4 regions of the Paraclostridium sp. AKS73 genome follow, and region 1 is predicted to be linked to each of the others. Evidence: riboswitches for the same ligand, from Rfam matches in the RefSeq annotation. Region 1 holds a riboswitch; each other region holds the start of a gene.
The links. Region 1 has a riboswitch for cobalamin ahead of cobT (nicotinate-nucleotide--dimethylbenzimidazole phosphoribosyltransferase). Riboswitches for the same ligand answer to the same signal wherever they lie in the genome.
Positions count from the first base shown of each region.

Region 2: another riboswitch for cobalamin. It lies ahead of LEQ07_RS14490 (energy-coupling factor ABC transporter permease); the one in region 1 lies ahead of cobT (nicotinate-nucleotide--dimethylbenzimidazole phosphoribosyltransferase).
Region 3: another riboswitch for cobalamin. It lies ahead of LEQ07_RS12805 (ATP:cob(I)alamin adenosyltransferase); the one in region 1 lies ahead of cobT (nicotinate-nucleotide--dimethylbenzimidazole phosphoribosyltransferase).
Region 4: another riboswitch for cobalamin. It lies ahead of LEQ07_RS17605 (ABC transporter substrate-binding protein); the one in region 1 lies ahead of cobT (nicotinate-nucleotide--dimethylbenzimidazole phosphoribosyltransferase).

Region 1 covers NZ_JAIXHU010000039.1:22,045-27,829, reverse strand. The annotation lists gene LEQ07_RS16415 (ABC transporter permease) at 1-26, shown strand, start outside; gene LEQ07_RS16410 (ABC transporter permease) at 14-1,381, shown strand; gene LEQ07_RS16405 (ABC transporter ATP-binding protein) at 1,448-2,128, shown strand; cobalamin riboswitch at 2,721-2,896, shown strand; gene cobT (nicotinate-nucleotide--dimethylbenzimidazole phosphoribosyltransferase) at 3,003-4,049, shown strand; gene cobU (bifunctional adenosylcobinamide kinase/adenosylcobinamide-phosphate guanylyltransferase) at 4,098-4,622, shown strand; gene cobS (adenosylcobinamide-GDP ribazoletransferase) at 4,627-5,397, shown strand; gene LEQ07_RS16385 (histidine phosphatase family protein) at 5,409-5,785, shown strand, end outside.
Region 2 covers NZ_JAIXHU010000030.1:7,292-13,076, reverse strand. The annotation lists gene LEQ07_RS20215 (energy-coupling factor ABC transporter ATP-binding protein) at 1-385, opposite strand, end outside; gene LEQ07_RS14505 (CbiQ family ECF transporter T component) at 395-769, opposite strand; gene LEQ07_RS14500 (hypothetical protein) at 787-1,074, opposite strand; gene LEQ07_RS14495 (energy-coupling factor ABC transporter substrate-binding protein) at 1,068-1,367, opposite strand; gene LEQ07_RS23125 (energy-coupling factor ABC transporter permease) at 1,339-1,545, opposite strand; gene LEQ07_RS14490 (energy-coupling factor ABC transporter permease) at 1,511-2,077, opposite strand; cobalamin riboswitch at 2,405-2,578, opposite strand; gene LEQ07_RS14485 (DUF1667 domain-containing protein) at 2,801-3,202, opposite strand; gene LEQ07_RS14480 (NAD(P)/FAD-dependent oxidoreductase) at 3,205-4,449, opposite strand; gene LEQ07_RS14475 (NAD(P)/FAD-dependent oxidoreductase) at 4,439-5,785, opposite strand, start outside.
Region 3 covers NZ_JAIXHU010000023.1:45,220-51,004, forward strand. The annotation lists gene LEQ07_RS12780 (MerR family transcriptional regulator) at 1-197, shown strand, start outside; gene LEQ07_RS12785 (GyrI-like domain-containing protein) at 419-706, shown strand; gene LEQ07_RS12790 (ABC transporter ATP-binding protein) at 894-1,520, opposite strand; gene LEQ07_RS12795 (FecCD family ABC transporter permease) at 1,492-2,523, opposite strand; gene LEQ07_RS12800 (ABC transporter substrate-binding protein) at 2,501-3,418, opposite strand; gene LEQ07_RS12805 (ATP:cob(I)alamin adenosyltransferase) at 3,430-3,939, opposite strand; cobalamin riboswitch at 4,184-4,356, opposite strand; gene LEQ07_RS12810 (hypothetical protein) at 4,430-5,143, opposite strand; gene LEQ07_RS12815 (hypothetical protein) at 5,143-5,785, opposite strand, start outside.
Region 4 covers NZ_JAIXHU010000047.1:16,836-22,620, forward strand. The annotation lists gene LEQ07_RS22155 (hypothetical protein) at 1-274, shown strand, start outside; gene LEQ07_RS17595 (Na/Pi cotransporter family protein) at 536-2,161, shown strand; gene deoD (purine-nucleoside phosphorylase) at 2,498-3,208, shown strand; cobalamin riboswitch at 3,401-3,578, shown strand; gene LEQ07_RS17605 (ABC transporter substrate-binding protein) at 3,595-4,614, shown strand; partial or broken gene LEQ07_RS17610 (FecCD family ABC transporter permease) at 4,720-5,735, shown strand; gene LEQ07_RS17615 (ABC transporter ATP-binding protein) at 5,735-5,785, shown strand, end outside.

The DNA of each region.
Region 1 (5,785 bases):
TAAAAAATACCCAATGGATCTTATAAATAAAAGTGACAAGGTTAAGTATAAAGCAAAAAAGAATAAGAAAATTCTAAAAACACTTTTAAAAAACAATTTATTAAGAAGCAAATCTAAGTCAATAATTTCAATTGCCATAATTGCATTTAGTGGATTTGTGTTTATATCATGTACATCTACGAATATGAAAAACTATTTTAATAAAACACAGAAATATTCAGTAGGACTTAAAGATGAATATAGTTACATGATAAAGCCTTATGAAAATGTTGATGAGAGCATAGATAAGATAAGTATGGAAGAGGCATCAAATATAAAGAAGATTAAAGGAGTAAAAGATTTTAATTTATTAAGTCATACATGTGGATATGTAACAATATCAAAAGATAATTTAAATAAATCTTATATTAAAATGGAGGGGATAAAAGATAATAAAAAAGAGAATTTAGAAGTAATGGCTTTGATAAGTGGAGTTGATGATTATAATAAATTAAATAAATATGTAAAAGAAGGAAATATACAAAAAATTAATGAACAAAATAATAAATTTATAGATGTTGCAATATGCAATAAATTTAGCAACATCTATAACGGTAAGATGGAAGATGCTATTAAAAATTTAAAAATAGGAGATATATTTGAGTTTAAAGTACTAAACAAAAAAGATAATAAAGAATTTGGTTACAAAACATATAAATGTAGAGTTAATGCTATACTAGATCAATCATTCCAATATAATAACGGAATGCAAAATTACGCTGTAAATATGGGTATATACATGAATTTAGAATCATTCAAGAATATAACAAATGACACTTATATACAGGAAGTAAACTTTAATATAGATGGGGAGGGTAATAAACAAGCAGATAAATTAGTAGATAATATAAATAAAAAGTATAATTCCTTGAATATTATTACTCCAAATAACAAATATAAAAGTTCAACTGACTCAAATAGTTACTTAAAGTCTAGGTTGATGATAGGGTCTATACTATTGATAGCTGCATTATTTAATATATATACAACAGTTAGTATAAATATTAATAACAATATAAGAGAGTTTTCTATATTAAGGGCTATAGGGCTTAAAAAGAAATATTTAAAAAAGTTAGTTATATATGAAGCTTTAGTTTATAGCCTTATAGGTGGTGTATTAGCGGGGGTTGCAGTTTCAATAGATGAGCTTATATTTTTCACCAAAAGTAAACAAATACATGCAAAATTAGGACATAATTTGAACATGAGTGATATATACATACCTCCAAAAGAGGTTCTTATATTTATGTCAATAACAATTTTATTTGCTTTTTTAATAGGGTATTTCAAGTCAAAGTTAATAGACAATATAGATATAAGTGAGGGTATAAATAAATACTAAAATAATTTATATTTTTAATAAGTCTGTATATAGACAAACTATAATAAAATAAGGAATTGATAATATATGAAAAAAAGTATAAAAACAAAAGATTTAAAAAAGATATATGGAAAAGGAGATAGCGTGGTAAACGCTGTTGATGGTATTACTTTAGAAATAGAAAGTGGTAAGTTTACTGCTATTGTTGGAGAAAGTGGAAGTGGTAAAAGTACCTTGCTTCATTGTATGGCAGGATTGGACAAACCTACATCAGGAAATGTATATTTAGGAGATCAGGATATATATACATTAAATGATGATAAATTATCTACAATTAGGGTACAAGAATACGGATTTGTTTTCCAAAGTTTTAACCTAATACCAGTTATTAATGTATATGAAAATATAATTTTACCAATATCTCTTGACTCAAAACCAGTAGATAAAAAGTATATTGATAGTATTATCGAAAGATTAGGATTAAAAGATCAAATAAAGAAATTTCCAAATGAGCTATCGGGGGGACAACAACAAAGGGTTGCAATAGCAAGGGCTTTATCAAATCAACCATCTATAATATTTGCAGATGAACCCACTGGAAATTTAGATAGTAAAACTAGTGACGAAGTTATGGATATATTAAAGAGATGTGTTAAACAATTTAATCAGACTTTAGTTATGATAACTCATGATGAAAAAATAGCAAAAATGGCAGATATAATGATTACTATAAGTGATGGTAAATTAATAGAAATAAGGCAAGGTTAAAAGGAAATATGAGTATAGGGGAACTTATTGCATTTCAATAATATACAGGAATTTTAATTGGTCCGTGTATAGGTTGAAGCAACATCAGCACTAGATAATATATCTCAAAAGTTTATATTAGAAAATATAAGTGAATTATTAAAAAATAAAAATGTTATAGTTATAGCACATAGATTATCTGCAATAATGAATAATGATAAAATCTATGTCTTAAATAAAGGACAGGTTGTTGAGTCAGGATCACATAGATAAGTTAATTTAATAAAAAGGTGTATATTATAATATATTCCAAAGTGCTCTACCTAATTAATCATTTTTATGGTATTATTATATATACTCAATAGATAAGTAAATAATTACAATGGAAAAAATTAAAGGATTTATGTACACTAATGTAGAATTAGTTGTATGTGGGGAGATTTTTTACGCTTAAGGAAATTTTACTTAACAAATGTTTGTAGATAACTTATACAACGTAGTGATACAAATATTTTGGTGAAAGTAAAAAATGACATTTTGAGCAACGGACGGAGTCGTTGGCGACATGAGTGAAGCGAATTTTTTATACATAATATCAATAAAACAAAATTAAATAACTTAAATATATATAGGTTCTTACATTTAAGATTAATAGGGAAAGAGGTGTAATCCCTCTACAGTCCCCGCTACTGTGATGCAGACGAACTCTATTTACCACTGTTAAAATTACGGGAAGGTTAGAGCAAGGAAGAAGCTAAGTCAGGAGACCTGCCTAGTATATTATATAACTAGGTTCTCGGGGTGAAGAATTTAAATCTTAAAATATTTTTATGACATATTTAAAGACTTAACTCTTGAGTTAAGTCTTTTTTTATTGTAATTTAAGGAGGTAGTCATGAAAACTTTAGAACAGACGATAAACAACATAAAGCCATTAAGTGAATTACATATGAATGCAGCGAAAGATAGATTAGATAAATTAATTAAACCTGTGGGGAGCTTAGGAAAATTAGAAGATATATGTATACAAATAGCAGGAATAACTGAAAAAAAATATTTTGATACAGATAAAAAAATAGTGATTGCTTTTGCAGGAGATCATGGAGTATATGAAGAAGGTGTAGCACCAGACCCTCAGAAAATAACGAGACTTCAATTTCCGAACTTTACTAAAGGGGTATGTGGAGTAGGAGCTATATCTAAATTTGTAAATTCTGATGTTGTTGCAATTGACTTAGGAATAAATACAGATGAAAAATTAGATGGAGTTATAGATTATAAGATTAGAAAAGGAACTTCTAATATGGCAAAAGGTCCGGCTATGACTAGGGAAGAAGCTATTAGATGTTTAGAAATAGGTATAAAAGTAGCAAATGAGAGTATAGAAAAAGGATATAACCTTATAGGAATAGGAGAAATGGGAATTTGTAATACTACTCCAAGTAGCGCTATAGTTTCTGTTATAGCTGATTGTGATCCTATAGATGTTACGGGAATAGGAGCAGGACTTAAAAAAGATAGAGTAGCTCATAAAGCTAACACGATAAGAAAAGCAATTGAATTAAATAAACCAGATAAATTAGATGGAGTTGATATATTATCTAAAGTTGGAGGTTTTGAAATAGGGGGAATGGCAGGCGTGATTTTAGCTTGTGCGGCTAATAGAACTCCAATAGTTATTGATGGATTTATATCATATGCAGCAGCTTTAATAGCATACACTATAAATCCTATGGTTAAAGAGTACATGATAGCATCACATACATCAGCAGAAGCAGGGGCAGCTAAGGCTTTAGAAATATTAAAGTTAAATCCTATGCTTAATATGGATATGAGATTAGGTGAAGGAAGTGGTTCAGCATTAGCCTTCAATATTATAGAAGCTGCAAATTATGCATATAAAAATATGGCAACAACTGATGAAGTAGACATAGGAAAATAAGAAGGTGAAATTTATGAGTAAGTTAATTTTAGTTACTGGTGGATCTAGATCTGGAAAAGTAGTTTTGCAGAAAGTTTATGTATAGGTAGAGAAAATTCAACAGCATATATAGCAACTTCTACTCCTTTTGATGAGGAGATGAAAGATAGAGTTAAAAAACATAAAGAGAGTAGACCGAGTAATTGGGAAACTTATGAAATTTTTAAAGATATATATTCGATAATAGATAATTTAGGTAATAAACATCAAACTGTTATTTTGGATTGTGTAACACTATTAGTTAATAATTTAATATTTTACTATGGAATAGATTTTGATAAATGCACTCCAGAAGAAACTAATGAGATGGAAAAGTATATAAAACAGCAAATTGAAATGCTAATAAATGAAATTAAAAAGACAGATTTATACTTTGTAATAGTAACTAATGAGTTAGGTATGAGTTTAGTGCCTGATAATAAACTTTGTAGAGTATATTCTGATATAGTAGGTAGGATAAATCAGTATATAGCTAAATGTGCTGATGAAGTTTACTTTGTTGTAAGTGGTATACCTATGAAAATTAAGGAGTAGTAATATGAAAAGATTTATAGGAATATTACAGTTTTTAACTAGAATTCCAATTAGAGTCGATATAGGATTTGATGATGAATTTCATAAAACTATGTACTACTTTCCTTTAGTAGGATTTGTGCTTGGAATTTTATACTTTATAGTTGGACTAGTATCAAGTTTAGTATTTGATAGTTATATAACGGCTGTAAATATATTAATAGCAACTGTTGTATTAACAGGAGGATTGCATTTAGATGGAGTAGGGGATACATTTGATGGTATATATAGCTACAGAGATAAAGAAAAAATATTAGAAATAATGAAAGATTCAAGATTGGGAACTAATGCAATGTTATCAGTATTGTTTTTGATTCTTATGAAACTTGGGTTGGTGTATTCTATTGTAGAATCAGGAAATTTATATAACTTAATATTTATGCCTGTATTTGCAAGAATGGCTATTGTAATAGCTTCTTATAAAAGTGTAACACCAAGAAAAAATGGTATGGGGAATGTTTTTATAGGAAAGCCAACTTTAAATATGATTTTAATTGGTATAGCATATACAGCAATATTAGTAGCATTTATAGGTTCAGTATTATTTAATTTAGATGCAATAAGTATAATTAAAGTAATAGCATTTATACCAGTTATGATTATATTTACTAGATGTTTTGTTAAGTATATATATTCAAAAATAGATGGAATAACAGGAGATATACTTGGATGTACATCCGAACTTGTCGAGGTTGTATATTTAATTTTTATATATTTGACATTTGGATTAAAATAAGAGGTGAGATTATGTCAAAGCTTATATTAGTAAGACATGCTACAACAAAGGATAATATAGATGGAAACTTATCTGGACATATAGATAGTGAATTAAGTAATTTAGGTAAACAACAAATACTTAAGCTAAATAAATTCTTAGAAAAAGAAAATATTGATTGTATATATACAACTACATCTACTAGAACTAAGAATACGATAAAGGATATAGCTAAATCTAAAAACTTAGACATTGTTGAGAGTGAGAATCTTAGAGAAATTAGTTTTGGAGACTTTGAAGGAATGAATTTTGAATATATAAAAAATAATTTCCGAGAAGAATTTGAAAAAATAATTAAAAATGGATTTGAATATAAATATCCAAATGGGGAAAGTTTAGTAGATTCTTA
Region 2 (5,785 bases), on a different contig from region 1:
CTATAGCATTAACCAATTCCAATGCTCTATAAACTTTTTTATTAATTTCACTTTCTTCTAAACCTATATTTCTTAAAGAAAATGCAATATCATCATATACTCTTGAATAAAATATCTGCTTATCTGGATCTTGAAATACTATACCTACATCTTTTCTTAAGTTATACAAATCTTTCTTTTTATAACTTAATTCTTTGCCCTCATAAAGAATTTTTCCTGATGAAGGTTTTAATATACCCATTAAATTCATAAATAAAGTTGACTTCCCTGACCCATTTGAACCTATTATTCCAATCATATTCCCATTTGAAAAATCTAAACTTATATTGTCTAATGCTTTATTATTTTTTTCATATTTATATGTTAAGTTTTCTACTTTAAACATTTTAGTCTCCTATACGTGAAATTTACCATCATACAATTTTATATCTAAAGATGTACTCATATCTTCATATCTTCTCATCATTCTGAAAAACAATGTTTTTATAAGCAATGACATTGAATTGTAAGATGTTTTTAAATTCGTATATCCAAATTTTAACTGTTGTGATTTATATATTTCTTCTGCTTCTTCTATAAATATAAATATAAATCTATAAATTAAAATCATCAATTCTATAAGTGTATGTGGAATATGTAGTTTTTTTAATACTATTATTAATTGATTAAATGGAGTCGTAAGTATTAAAAAGTAAATTGATATAATACAACTCATAGCTCTAAGTAATATGTTTACTGAACTTTTTACAGCAAATTTAGTAGTCCCTATATATAATCCTAATATATTTATATTAAATATATAATCTTTATTTTCAATGATATATTAATCAAATTTAACCCAATACCTATAATTAAAAAAATCATAGGTATTTTCAAACATTTAATGTATAGTTTCATATCTACGCTTGCTATAAATAGTATTAAAACTGTCATAACTAGCATTATAAGTATATGTATATTTACATTTTGAGTAAGCATAGAAGCTATAACTCCTATAAATGTAATTCCTAGTTTTATTAATGGGTTTACATCTTTTATATTATTTAAATATGCACAGTTGTCAATTTCTAACATTTATCTTTTTTTCCTTTTTTATACCCTAAAAAGTATCCAATTATTCCTGCACCTATAGCTGCTTGAGTAGAGAAAAGTAAACTTTCAATCTCACCACTAGGTGGTTCGTATAAACTATTAAACCAAGGTTTATAATTAGGATTTATTTCACTAATTAAAGATTCTGCTTCTCCATCAGCGCCTCCGTATTCAGCAGTTGAGTTTAATATTAACGGAGTTATTATTAAGATTACTGTTAAAATTAATAATAGTATATTTTTATTTCTAGTTTTGACTTTCGAATTTGTACTCATCTTCTACAACTCCTTCTTCATTTTGTGTTATTAAATTGTATACTAATGTAGTTAATAATCCTTCTGCAATTGCTATAGGTATTTGAGTTATAAAGAATACACCTAAAAATTTTACTAATGACCCTAATATACCTCCTGCTGGATCAGGAAATGCTAATGCTAATTGAGTTGCAGTTATAGTATATGTAGCTAAATCTCCTAATGCTGCTGAAAAAATACACTTTTTCCTGTACTAATATTTCTTTTTTACAGAATTTAAATATTAAAAATGATACTATAGGACCTACTATAGCCATAGAAAAAGCATTTGCTCCTAAAGTTGTAAGTCCTCCATGTGCAAGAAGTATAGCTTGAAATAATAAAGCTATAGTTCCAACTACTGCCATTACAGATGGCCCAAACAATATTGCTCCTAGACCTACACCAGTAGGGTGTGAACAACTACCTGTTAAAGATGGTATTTTTAAAGCTGATAATACGAATACAAATGCACCTGCTAGAGCTAATAGTACTTTCTTTTTAGGATCAGCTTTTACTATTTTATTTATTGATTTTAACCCGTATATGAAAAATGGTATAAATACGACAGTCCATAATATAGACCATTGCATAGGTAAGAATCCTTCCATGATGTGCATTGCATGTGAAGTCACAGGATTTAAGATTACAAGTAGTAACCCTGCTATAACTGATAATTTTAAATAATTCATTTTAAATCCCTCTCTTTTTTATTTAGTACATTATTGTTTCATGTGATAAAATGACTAAATCAATTCTAAGTTTTAAAGGGCATACATAAAAATTCGCTTTGCTCATGTCGCCAACGACTTCGTCCGTTGCTCAAAAAATTTTTACTCCCAAAACCTAGTATTTTAATATAACTAAATTTTATAGAATACCTATAGTTTTTTGTAAGCATACTTTACTTAAGCGTAAAAAAATCCCAATCTTTGGATTAGGATTTAATAACATTATAAAGTGGACATAGTAATTTTAAACTACGATACTTTCAATTATTTTCCTTCACCCCGAAGAACTTAATTTTTCAATTATAGGCAGGTCTCCTGGCTTAGCTTCTCTTTACTCCTTTTCCTTCCCGTAAAATTTACAGTGGTCCCAAAAGTTTCATCAGCTTTACAGTAGCGGGGGCTGCAGAGGATTTTAACCTCTTTCCCTATTAATTTTAAAAAACCTATAATCTCTAATATTTAATTATAATTTATCACATACTCTATATATTATATATAATTCTATAAAAATTTCTATATTCCTCTAAAATTTTTATTTTTATTTTATACTTAAGTATATTTAACCAACTATATAGTTATTACTAAAATAAGTTATACACTTTAATAATTCTAACAATAAAAGTAACCTCCTTTAAATATGTTGATATCTAAAGAAGGTTATTTTTATTGTCCATTAATTTTTTATTATATACAATCTCTTAATTCATGATCACTATTTTTATCACTTGTATTCATACTTTCCATACTCTTAGAACTTACAATATCAACACCTGTTCCTAATATGTCTTTAACTATAATATCTCCCACATTAACAGGTGCACATACACATACTTTGTCTAAAACTTTCATAATATCAAACATTAACTCTTTAGGTACAGAATCATTAGTTTTAACTGGAAGTAAATTTAAGTAAGAACCGCTAAGTTTAACTGTAGTAGTTATAACTCTTCTTGGATTTGTAACTTCCTCAACTCCATATTTTGCTCCTCTTTTGCATGTGTTTCCTTCTACTTTATATTCTCCATTAACTTTACTTACAACTAATGAACATCCCATTGGACATACTGTACAAGTAACATTTTTCATAATTATGCCTCCTCTACACTAACTATTATATTACCTTTAATATCTTTAAATAAATCTTTACTAATTTTTATATTCTCCATCTCTGAAGGTATCATATGAGATCTCTTTTTCTCTAAAATAATTTCATCGTTACTTCTAACAACTAACTTTTTATTTTTACAAATTTCTCTTACTCTCATAAATAAATTTACATCTTCATCGCTACTAACATCTATATTTTGAGGAACTATATATATAATTCCGTTGTCTGCAACTGTATTTACTTCTTTATTTTTATTTAACTTATTTAAACAATATAGAGCTGCGTTCTTTCCAGCTATCTTACTTTCTTTTGTAACAAAATCAACTAAGTCATGAACATGGACAACATTCCCACATGCAAACACACCATCTACATTTGTAGACATAGAATTATTTACAATAGGGCCACTAGTTTTATTGTCTAATACAACTCCAGCTTCAACACTCAATTCATTCTCAGGTATAAGTCCAACAGATAAAAGAAGAGTATCACAACTTATATATTCTTCTGTTCCTTTTACAGGTCTTTTGTTTTCATCTAATTTACTAATTGTAACTCCTTTTACTCTTTCTTTTCCATCTATATGTGTTATTCCTGTACTTAACATTAAAGGTATATCAAAGTCATCTAAACATTGAACAATATTTCTAGTTAATCCACTTGAATGTGGGTTTATTTCAACTACTGCCTTTACTTTAGCTCCTTCTAATGTCATACGTCTTGCCATTATAAGCCCTATATCACCAGACCCATATATAACAATTTCTTTTCCTACCATATATCCTTCCATATTAGAAAGTCTTTGGGCAGCTCCCGCATTGTAAACTCCTGCTGGTCTATATCCAGGTATATCTATCGCTCCTCTTGTTCTTTCTCTACATCCCATTGCTAAAACTATAGCATCTGCTTTTATATTTATTATTCCGTCTTCACCTAAAGCTTCTATAGTCTTATCTTCACTTATGTTTAAAACCATTGTATCTAGCATGTATTCAATATTTTCTTGTTTAACCATTTCTATGAACTTATGAGCGTACTCTGGTCCTGTTAATTCTTCTTTAAACTCATGTAATCCAAATCCATTGTGTATACATTGATTAAGTATCCCACCTAATTCTCTGTCTCTTTCTATTATAAGTACATCTTTTGCACCATTTCTTTTAGCTTCAACTGCTGCACCTAAACCTGCAGGTCCTCCTCCAACAACTACAACATTATATTTCAACTAACTCACCCCTTAATTCTTTTGATTTTCCTAATACAGTATTAGAGTTTTCGTAGTCTTTTAAAACATCTTCCACATCTATTTTAAGTTCTTTTGCTAATATTTCTATAACTTTAGGTCCGCAAAATCCACCTTGGCATCTTCCCATACCTGGTCTTACTCTTCTTTTGACTCCATCTAATGTTCTAGCTCCACATAGTGAATTTATTGCATCTATAATTTCGCCCTCTGTTATACTTTCGCATCTACAAACTATTTTTTTATATCTTGGATCTTTCTTCATAATTTCTTCTTTTTCTTCTTGAGTCATTTTTATGAAAGGTTTATTCTTATGTCTCTTAGACTCAAACTTTTTATTTTCACTTAACATTAATCCTTCTTCTTTAAGAATTTCTACAACATATTTTGCAACTGCTGGTGCTGATGCAAGACCTGGTGATTCTATTCCTCCAACATTTATAAAGTTTTTACATTTCTTTGATGCAAATATCATAAAGTCTCCTGTATTTGGAGTTGCTCTAAGTCCTGCAAAACTAGTTATTGTTTTTCTGAAATCAATATTTTCTATAGTCTTTTTAGAGCTATTTACGATTTCACTAATTCCTTCTTTTGATGTAGATACATCTTCTTTTTCATCTACAGCAGTAGCATTTGGCCCTACTAATAAATTTCCATGTACAGTTTGTGTAACCAATACACCTTTTCCTTTTTCAGTTGGACATTGGAATAAAACATGATTAGCAATTTTTCCTTCACTTTTATCTAATATTTTATATTCTCCTTTTCTAGGTATTATAAAATATTCATCTCCACCTATCATGTTGTTTATCTTATCAGCAAAAACTCCAGCTGCATTTACAACATATTTAGCTTTTATATCATTTTTGTTTTTTATTTTTATATTGAAACAATCTTCTTCTTTAACTATGTCTGAAACTTCAGATTCTAGTTTTAAATCTACCCCATTAAACATAGCATTTTCCATAAGTGCTATATTTAAGTTAAATGGACAAACAATCCCTGCACTCTCACAAAGTAATGCTCCAACTACATTGTCATTAACATTTGGTTCTAGTTCTAATACTTCTTCTTTTTTTAATACTTTTAATCCAGCCGCTTTATTTTCTAATCCTCTTTCGTATAAACCTCTAACGTGTTTCATTTCTTCTTCATCAAATGCTAAAACTAACGATCCTATTTGTTTAAAGTCTACGTTTAAATCTTTACATAAATCTTTATATAATTTATTACCTTCTATATTTAACTTAGCTTTTAAGCTTCCAACCTTTGCATCATATCCACCATGCACTATAGCACTATTTGACTTAGTAGTTCC
Region 3 (5,785 bases), on a different contig from region 1:
AAAATAACGGATATAGGTACTACACGTCTGACCAATTAGAAGTGTTGGATAGTATACTAGTTTTAAGGGAACTTGGAATTCCTATAAAAGAAATTAAAGATTTTTTAATTAAAAGAGATGATAACAAAGCATTAATTCTTCTAAAAGAACAAAAAATAAAGTTGCAATCTCAACTTAAAAATTTGAAAAAAGTATAGCAAGACTTGAGAATAAAATAGAAACAATAGAAAGTTTAAATGAATATGATGATAAAGTCTACTTTCAAGAAGTAACATCTGAATTTATTATTACACAAAAAGTAGAAAAACCTTTTCAACTTTTACAAACTGATATAGCATTTAAAAAACTTTTAACTATTGTTAATAAAAATAAATATCCATACAATTATCAAGTAGGTACAATAATATCTTTAGAAGATTTGCTTAGTAAAAACTATACTACTGCGCATTCTGTATTTTTCCCTCTACATAATAAATTAAGCGCTCCTAATGTTTTAAAAAAATCTGAAGGACTTTATGCTATAGCTCTTCATAAGGGAGAATACAAAGATATAGGAAAAACTTACGAAACACTAATAGATACTATAAATAAAAATGGTTATGAAATGATAGGACCTTCTTTTGAATATGGTATTTTAGATAGCTTAACATCTTATAGTTCAAAAGATTATATAACAAAAATATCTATACCAATAAAAAAGCTTTAGCAATTTATAAAAATTGCTAAAGCTTTTTTATTTCCATTTTTCCAAACCTCTAACATAAATTCCTTTATGTCTATATTATAAACTTCCTTTAAATAATCTCCATTAAAAACTTCTCTTGAGCTTCCATAACAAACTATCTCCCCATGATTTAATAAGCAAACTGCATCACTAAAATAGTGAACTAAATTTAAATCATGTAAACTCCAATAACAATTTTATTATTATTTTTTGCCCATATAGATAAATGTTCTAACAACTCAATTTGGTATTTTAAGTCTAGATGATTAGTAGGTTCATCTAATAATATAACTTCTGGATCTTGAGCAATTGTTCGTGCTAAAAATACTCTTTGTAACTGTCCACCACTTAATTCATTTATGCTTTTATCTTTTATATCACTTAATCCTACCTTTTCAATACAATCTAATACTATTTTTTTATCTTCTTTACTTAAAGAATTAAATACTCCTGTTGAATGTGCATATCTTCCAAGTGCTACAGTTTCATATATTGTATACGGGAAATATATTTGAGTTATCTGGCTCATAAGTCCTACTTTTTTTGCTAGATTTTTTCTTGAAAAATTACAAACTTCCATACCATCTATAGTTATACTTCCTTTGTAATTTATTATATTAGCTATAGATTTCAAAAGCGTACTTTTCCCACATCCATTTGGACCTACTATACAAAGATTTTTTCCTCTTTCAACTTTAAAATTAACATTTTTTATAATATCAATATCTTCATAACCACAATAAAGATTTTTTACTTCTAACATGTCATCACTTCTTTCCTTTGCTAAAATACACATATGCAAAGAATGGTGCCCCTATAATTGCTGTAATAGCTCCTACCGGAAGCTCTGCTGGAGATACAATAGTTCTGGCAATTAAGTCTGTTATTACCATAAGTGATCCTCCAAATACAAAAGACATAGGTATTACATATTTATGTTTTGATCCAAATACCCTTCTGACCATATGTGGCGCTATTAAATCTACAAAACCGATTGTTCCACTTAATGCTACTGCACTTCCAGTTAAAATGGCTGAGTGTATAAATAAATGTTTTTTAACTCTATTTGTATCTACACCTACTGCCTTTGCCTGTTCTTCTCCAAATGTTAATATATCCATTTCTTTTGTGTATCTTAAAACTCCAATAATACCTATAATTAAAAATGGAATTAAAACTCTCACATATGACCATCCCTTCATAGAGAAGCTACCCATTTGCCAAAGACTTATACTTTTTATATCTTCACTAAAAAGCGCTGTAAGTGTTGTAAGTAGTGCGTTTACAAAAAGTGAAAAAACCATACCTGCTAGTATAATTGTATTATTCGCCATAGTTTTATCTATTCTAGAAGAAAAAACTATCACTCCATATACAGTTATTAACCCAAATAAAAAACCTATTAATGGCAATGTCAATTGCCCGAGAAATGGTATAGATATTCCAAGAACGATAACTAATCCAGCTCCTAAAGAGGCTCCTGATGATACTCCTAGCGTGTACGGGGATGCCAATTCATTTTTAAGTATTGACTGGACTACCGATCCACTAACCGCCAAACATCCTCCAACCATAAAAGCTAATAATACTCTCGGTATCCTAAGGGCCCATATTATAGATATATCTTTTGGATCTATCCCTTCTCTTAATGGTAAATTTATAACCTTATTTAAAATTATATTCATAGTATCCAATATATGAATATTGGAACTTCCTATGGAAGTTCCAATACTAATTATAAAAAATACTAGCGGTATTGATAAAATCGCTAAAGTTTTATTTTTGTTTTGCGTACGCATCTGGATTTATATACTCTGCCATTTGTTTTAGCGCTTTTACTACATTTTGAGATGGTCTTGATGACGCGTTTGTATCAATTAAGTATACTTGTCCGTTTTTCACTGCATTTACATTTTTCCAACCTTCGCGTCCTTTTATATCTTTTACTGCATCTTGAACGTAATTTACATTAGTTAATATTACATCTGGATTTTTTTCTATAACTGATTCCTCACTAGGTGATATCCAAGCTTTTTGATCAGCGAATATATTTTCTCCACCTACTAACTCTATCATCTCATTTAAAAATGTTCCATTTCCAAAGCTATATAGATTTGGTGCTGGCCCAATTTCAAAGTAAACTTTCTTTTTATCCTTTATTGTTTTTCCTATTTTAGCTATTTCATTAACTTGAGATTTCATATTGTCTACAATCTCTTGTCCTTTTTCTTTCGTACCAGTTATATCAGCTATAAACATGATATCATCGTATATACCTTGTATACTATCACTACTTGGTATATATGCAACACTTATACCAGACTCTTTAGCTACTTTAAATGGATCTTCACTATTTCCAGTTTTATTGTGTCCTGATGCTATAATCATATCTGGCTCTAAAGATACTATAGCCTCTGCATCCGGATTTGCAAAATCTATTAATTTTATATCTTTAGGTAATCCAGGTATGTCAGCTGAATATTTATCAACAGCTACTAATTTATCTGCAAGTCCTAATTCAACTAACACTTCTGTATTAGATGGAGCTGTTGATATTATTCTTTCTAATTTTTTAGGAACTGTAAAATCATTTCCTTCTCTATCTTTTACTACTGTTTCTTTTTGACCGCATCCAGCGACTGCAAGCATAACCACTAAAATAGTAGTTATTAATGTTAAAATTCTTTTTTTCATTTTCATTCTCCTTACTTATAATTTTTACTTATAAATTCAGTTTCTTGTATTCCTTCATCTTTATTAAGCTTTATAGCTAGAACAAAAAAATACCCAGACAATAGATTCGCAAAATCAAATAATAATTCATCTACATCATTTCCATTTTCTTTATATCTATGTAATAATCTTACTAATGCTTTGCATTTTGTCCTTATAATATGTGCATAACTACCACAGACTCCGCCTTGAGGCAAAACAAACTTCTCAAAAATACCTTTTATTTCATCTTGATAGAATACGGTTCTAGATTCTAACCATTTTAACTCATCATTTGTTAAGCTTACAAATGTTCTAAGCGATGCATTCATGTGATATACAAGTTCATTTATCTTACTTAATTCTTTTTTTAAATTTTCATCTTGAACAAAAGCCCTTAATAGTCCTATTGTACTTGATATCTCATCTGTAAATATTTCATAATCGCATCTTAAATCATCTGATTTATCATATAAAAATGGATACGCTAAATATTTTGACATTTTTTCATTCCTTTCGTGTTGATTTTACATAACAATGATATAATTCTATTTTTTTATCTAATTCCTTTTATTGAGATTTATTTGTAAAATAAATAATTTTCAATAAATTAATTATAAAAGCTTAATTAAAGTATACGTCTTATACAATTTTACACTCATAGTTTTTCAATTTAAAAAGACATACTCAGAGAGTATGCCTTAATCTATTCGTGTATAATCGCCTTTATCCAACCCTCAGAAGATAATTAGCCTTTAAGCATTGGCAGGTATCCCGGCTCAGCTTCATTCTACTCTCAATCCTTCCCAATTTCTCAGTGGATACTTAGATTTCGTCAGCTTTACGGTTACTGGGGTAGCTTAGAATTTTCATCTAATTCCCTATTAAGTCTATTGACACCTAATACTTACTATTTAATTGTTATATAATCCATTATACAACAATATAAAACAATGTTCATTATATATTTTCTAATTTGGTAAAATAAAATTTCTATCTATTTTTTCTACTTCTTATAAAGTCTATTATAATGTATAATACAATTAATACAGTTACAATCATAACTATATCCATTATCATAGGGCTAATTCCCATTCTATAACCCATATATCTAAATGGATTATATCCTCCAAAACCAAAAAAGCCTCGCCCATATGCTTGTGGTATATATGTTCTTCTACTAGAGCTACCTCCATAGTCATCATCATAATCATTCTTTTTATTTTTAGAATTTGTATTGTCATTAGCATTTGATTTTGAATTTGTATTTGGTTTAGTACTAAAACTTCCCGAATCAGGCTTTGTTGTGCTTGATTTTGGATTTGTCGTATTATTATTTGAATTATTTCCAGTACTTCCTTCATTTATTGTTGTATCAGGCTTTGGTTTAGTGCTAAAACTTCCTGAATCTGGTTTTGTTGTACTTGATTTTGGCTTTGTATAACTACTGCTTGGTTTGCTAGTGCTAGAACTTGGTTTAAAGCTACTTGAACTCGGCTTAAAGCTACTTGAGCTCGATTTAAAACTGCTACTTGATCGACTTGAGCTATGTGAGGATCTTCCTTTCGCCACTTGGTATTCAACATTTGAAGTTTCATTTTTATTTGAAGTTGCATATGACTTTTCTATTGAAAAAGTAAATGCACAAGTTATAGCAAATATAAATACAGTTAAAAAAAGAGTTATATTCCTTTTTAATTTGTTCATTATACATTTAACCCCATTTCTATGAACTTATTATATAATCTATCTAAATTTGATGTATCTTCTCCATCTATTACTGAATCATAGCTTTCTTCCCCTTTAAACTTAAAATACTCTAATAGTTGTTGATTGTCTTTATCTTTACTATCTACCAAATATACATATCTACTTAATGATTGATCTTGTATTTCTATTAAGTATCCCTTAACATCAAACTTGAATTCTTCATCTCCATTATATAAAGTTACTATATCTGTAGATTTTGTAAATACAAATTTTTCCTTATCACAATCATACGTGTATTCTGATTCCCTACAGTTTATACATCTATTAAAATTACACTCCTTTACGCAATTAATACACTTACACGTTTTACATTTATCTAACTTATTTATAGACTCTCTTTTATCTCTAGTTAAGTAAGATTGTATTTCATCTTCTATATTATTTTTCTTTTTAAATAGTTTAGAAAATATATTCTTATCTTCATTTTTCTTCTTTTCTAGATCATTTAAAAAAGCTATATACCCTGACAAATCATCTAACTTTCTTATAAAAACTCTTTTTCTTAATTCTTCACTACTTAACATTTGCTTTAAATCATTTGCTGCAAATACTAAATCCGTGTACATTTTATCGTATTTT
Region 4 (5,785 bases), on a different contig from region 1:
TATTTCAAAAGATAAGATAGAAAAGCTAACAAATTACAAAGTTAGTATAGAACTTATGAATAATTGTAGTAAGAATGTGATATTTATGCACTGTTTACCTGCTTTTCATAATTTAGAAACTAAATTCGGAAGAGATATTTATGAAGATTTTGGAATAAAAGAAATGGAAGTCACAGATGAAGTTTTTGAATCTAATTACTCTGTTGTATTTAATCAAAGTGAAAATATAATGCATACAATAAAAGCTATAATCGTTGCAACCTTAAGCGTTTAATATAAATAATACTAATTAAATAATGCATATAAAATAGGTATATGATCATATTCTATTTTATATATAAATATAATTAACAAAAAATTAACGAAAAAGTTTGGTTTTTAACTAAAGCTTAATCTCGATTTAATAATTAACAACAACTTAACAAAAAAGAGAGTTTTTTAACATTGGCTTAACTTAAATTGACAAAATATTTGTTAAAATCAAATTAATGAAAAAACAGAAAAACACGTTTGATTTTTAAGGAGGAAATTATTAGTGGAAATAGCAATAAACTTGATGGGAGGACTGGGACTATTCTTATATGGTATGAATCTTATGGCAGATGGTCTTCAGAAATCAGCAGGAGAAAAATTAAAAAGAATAATTGGACTTTTAACTAGTAATGTATTAATGGGAGTTTTAGTAGGAGCTCTAGTAACAGCAATTATACAAAGTAGTAGTGCAACTACGGTTATGGTAGTTGGATTTGTTAATGCAGGAATCATGACATTACCTCAAGCTATAGGAGTTATAATGGGGGCTAATATAGGAACAACTATAACAGCACAGCTTGTATCTCTTGATTTAGTTGGAATAGCACCTTTAGCATTAGGTATAGGTATAGTAATGTATTTATTTTCAAAAAATCAAAAAACAAAAACAATAGCAGAAATTTTAATAGGTTTCGGTATATTATTTACTGGAATGGATTTTATGAAAAATGCAGTAAAACCATTATCAGAATTTCAAGGATTTACTGATGCATTAGTTGCTTTTGGAAATAGACCAATTCTGGGTATTTTATTAGGATTTGGAATAACAGCAATAGTACAAAGTTCTAGTGCTTCTATGGGAATGTTATTAGCACTTGCATCTCAAGGATTAATACCTTTAACGGCAGCACTTCCTATACTATATGGAGAAAATATAGGTACATGTGTTACATCTTTAATATCTAGTATAGGGGCTAGTATAAACGCTAGAAGAGCAGCCTTAATGCACTTAGTGTTCAACATAATAGGAACTATTATATTTATGTTAATTTTAACAAAACCTATAACTATGATAGTTCAAAATTTAAATCCAGATGATGTAAGTAGACAAATTGCAAATGCTCATACATTATTTAATATAACAAATGTTATATTACTGCTTCCTTTCTCTAAATATATAGTAAAGCTTACTATGAAGCTTATGCCAGAAAGAGAAGAAGAGATAAATAGCAAAAAAACTGTTCATTACATAGATGACAGGATGATGGAAACTCCATCTATAGCATTATCAAATACGATAAAAGAGACTTTAAGAATGGGTGAAAAAGCCAAAGAAAGCTTAGACAATGCAATGGAAGGGTTTTTAAATAAATCAAAAGAAAAAGTAGATGAATCTTTTAGTAATGAAAAGCTAATAAATATTTTACAAAAAAGTATACTGAATTATTTATTAAAATTATCTAAAACTTCATTAAATGACAATTCAAGAGAGAGTGTAGATTTATTGTTTAATACTGTAAATGATATAGAAAGAGTTGGGGATCATGCAGAAAACATAGCAGAGCTTGCAACTACTGTTATAGACAATAATTTAAGTTTATCTAAAGATGGGTCTGTTGAACTTAAAGACTTATATCAAAAAGTTATAGACACATACAGTTTAGCTCTTGAAAGTTTAGAAAAGTCAGATGTGGATTTAGCTTGTAGAGTAATAAAAATGGAAGAACAAGTTGATATGATGGAAAAAAGCTGTAGAGCAAATCATATGAGAAGATTAAATGCAAGTTCTTGCAGTGTAGATTCTGGAGTTATATTCTTAGATTTAATTAGTAATCTAGAAAGAGTATCGGATCATTCTGCTAATATCGCTCAACAGGTTATAAAATCTAGTAATAAGAAATTTGCATAATATAAAACTTTAAATAAAAAGCTTTATCGATATATTAAAATTGATAAAGCTTTTATGTTAATTAAACTATAAATGTAATTAAATTTTAAAAATTATAAAAATTGGCAGAAAGTATTGTACTAGTGAATAAAAAATTGTAATATATACATATAATATAGTGTATGCTAAAAGATAAAGAGTGTAGACTAAATAAGATATCAATATATACAAGTACATATATGTTATAAGAAATAGTATTTAAATTTTAAGTTGTATATATAATTATTGATATTAAATAAGATTATAATTAAGTTTAAATAATATTAATGATAGTTAAAGGAGAATGAAATTATGGCAATGGGAGCACCAACACCACACAATAGCGGTAAATTAGGAGATATAGCAGAAACAGTATTATTACCAGGAGATCCTTTAAGAGCTAAATTTATAGCAGAAACTTTCTTAGAAGACGTTGTTCAATACAACACTGTAAGAGGTATGAATGGTTACACTGGATACTATAATGGCAAAAAAATATCAGTACAAGGTACAGGTATGGGATGTCCATCAATAGGAATATATACATATGAATTAATACATTTTTATGGAGTTAAAAATCTTATAAGAATAGGTTCTGCAGGAGCTTTACATGAAGATTTAAAAATGCATGATATAGTAATAGGTATGGGTTCTTGTACAGATTCTAATTATGCATCTCAATACAACTTACCAGGGACATTTGCACCAGTAGCAAGCTATGAGTTACTTAGCAAAGCTGTAGATGTTGCAAAAAGTCAAGGCGTTGAGCCTAAAGTTGGAAACATACTATGCAGTGATGTATTCTATGGAGATGAAGGATTAGATTCTTTAGCAAAATGGACTAAAATGGGAGTGTTAGCTGTAGAAATGGAATCAGCTGCACTTTATATGAACGCTGCAAGAGCTGGAGTTAATGCTCTTTGTATATTAACAATTTCTGATTGTCCTTTCAAAGGAGAAGCAACTACTGCTATGGAAAGACAAACTGCATTTACAAGAATGATGAATATAGCTTTAGAATTAGCTTAATATAAAAACTCGCCTTTATAGTATAAACTGTGAAAGCGAGTTTTTTTTATGTTAAAAAACTTAAATATTAATGGTTTTTACACTTAAAGGTCTAATTAAATAATGCAAGTAAAGTAAGAAATTGATATAGATTAAAAAATAAGATGTCGAAATTTTGCAATTTATAGAAAAATGAATCGGATTATGGTAACATTATAAATATAAATACTAGGTTTTTATTAATTAATAGGGAATGATGTGGAAATCATCAACAGCCCCCGCTACTGTAATTACGGACGAGTCTTTTTTTAGCCACTGAAGAATTTCTTTGGGAAGGTAAAGATTAGGATGATGTATAAGTCAGGAGACCTGCCTAGATAAAACCAACTTTCGGAGGGAGAGACAAAATGAAAATATCAAAAATCAAATTAAGTTTGCTTAGCTTAGTTATAGGGCTAAGCTTTGTAGGGTGCAGTAAAACTCAAATTAAAACTGAAGACACTACTACAATAAAGGTAGAAAAAACAAATGAAACAAAGGATGATTACTATCCAGTAACTATTACTACGCATAATAGTAACAAAGAAGAAATAAAGGTTACTATAAAAGAAAAACCTAAAAAGGCGCTGGCAGTTTATCAAGACTCTATAGAAACTATGCTAGCACTAGGGTTAGAAGATAATATAGTTGCTGCAGCCGGGTTAGATCATAAGGTTAAAGATGAATATCAAGAAGCCTTTAAAAAGGTTAAGTATTTAGATGAATTTACACCTTCTAAAGAAAATACTATGATGTTACAACCAGACCTTATAGTGGGATGGGATTCTTTGTTTACAGATAAAACTTTAGGAACAGTAGACTTTTGGCAAGACAAAGGTACAAATACATACATGGCATTAAATAGTGGAGCAGTAGAGCATAAGACTATTAAAAATGAATGTGAAGATATATTAAATATAGGTAAAATATTTAACGTTGAAGATAAAGCTAAAAAGATAGTTGATAATATAAATAAAAAAGTAAATGAAGTTGTAGAGTCTGAAAAAGGCAAAAAGCAACAAACTACTTTAATAGTTGAATTTTTAGATGATAAAATTAGTGGATATGGGAAAAGCACTTTAGGTGGAGATATGGTAACTAAACTAGGTGCAAAATTATTAAATGAAGATGGCAACTCACTAAGTAAAGAAGATTTAGTAAAATTAAATCCAGACAGTATATTTGTAGTATATATGAATAGAGATGATGATAGTAAAAAATCTGAAGAAACTAAAAACTTAGTTATGAATGACAAAGCATTACAAAGTTTAAATGCAGTTAAAAATAATAGAGTTTATCCAATAGAACTAGGACAAATGTATTGTAGTGGAGTAAGAACTATAGATGGAATAGAAACTTTTGCAAATGGAATTTATCCAAGTAAGTAGAAAGAGGGACATGGACATATGCAATCAATGAAAAGCTTAAGAAAATATGAAAATAATGAAGAGAAGGGCTTTGTGAAAACAAAGCCTTTATATATATTAGTTATTATGGGTCTTATTATTGCTTTAATTTTGTCTATTTTATTTGCTGTAACAATAGGTTCAAGTGACATCAGTATAAAGCAAGTATATCAAATAATAGGGTATAAACTATTTAGTATAGGAAATGAAAATACTTTATCTAATGGAGCTATCCATGATGTAGTGTGGTTTATTAGGCTACCTAGAATAATTTTAGCTTTATGTGTAGGAATAGGACTGTCTGTATGTGGAGTTGTAATGCAAGCTATAGTAAAAAATCCTCTAGCAGACCCTTATATACTTGGTGTATCATCTGGAGCATCCTTAGGGGCTACAATAGCTATAATGTTAGGATTTACAACTTTATTAGGACAAAACTCAATAGGAATATTTGCATTCTTTGGTGCATTTTTAGTTTCGATGTTAGTTTTAATGATTTCAAACACAGGATCAAGATCTAACTCTACAAAACTATTATTAGCGGGGATGGCTTTGAGTTCTGTTTGTAGTGCATTTTCAAGTTTTATAGTTTATATAAAAAATGATGCAGAAGGAATGAAAAATATAACATTCTGGCTTATGGGGAGTTTAGCTGGAGCTGAATGGGAAGAAATAGTATTTATACTTCCATTGATTTTAATAGGGACTATATTCTTTTTAAGTCAATATAGGATATTAAATTTAATGTTGTTGGGGGATGACGTAGCTATAACATTAGGAACTGATTTATATAGGTATAGACAAGTATACTTAGTTGTAACTTCTCTCCTAGTAGGATTAGTAGTTTATTCATCTGGGATGATTGGATTTGTTGGACTTATAATACCACACATTGTTAGAGGATTATTTGGGACTGACCATAAAAAATAATTCCAATATCTGCACTTTTAGGAGCTATATTTTTAATATGGTCGGATGTATTGTCTCGAATAATAATAAAAAATGCAGAACTTCCTATTGGAATACTTATATCTATGATAGGAGCTCCTTGCTTTGTTTATCTAATGATAAGAAGAAGTTATGGGTTTGGAGGTACTAATTAATGAGAATAGAAACTAAAAAATTAGAACTTTCTATAAATGAAAATAAAATA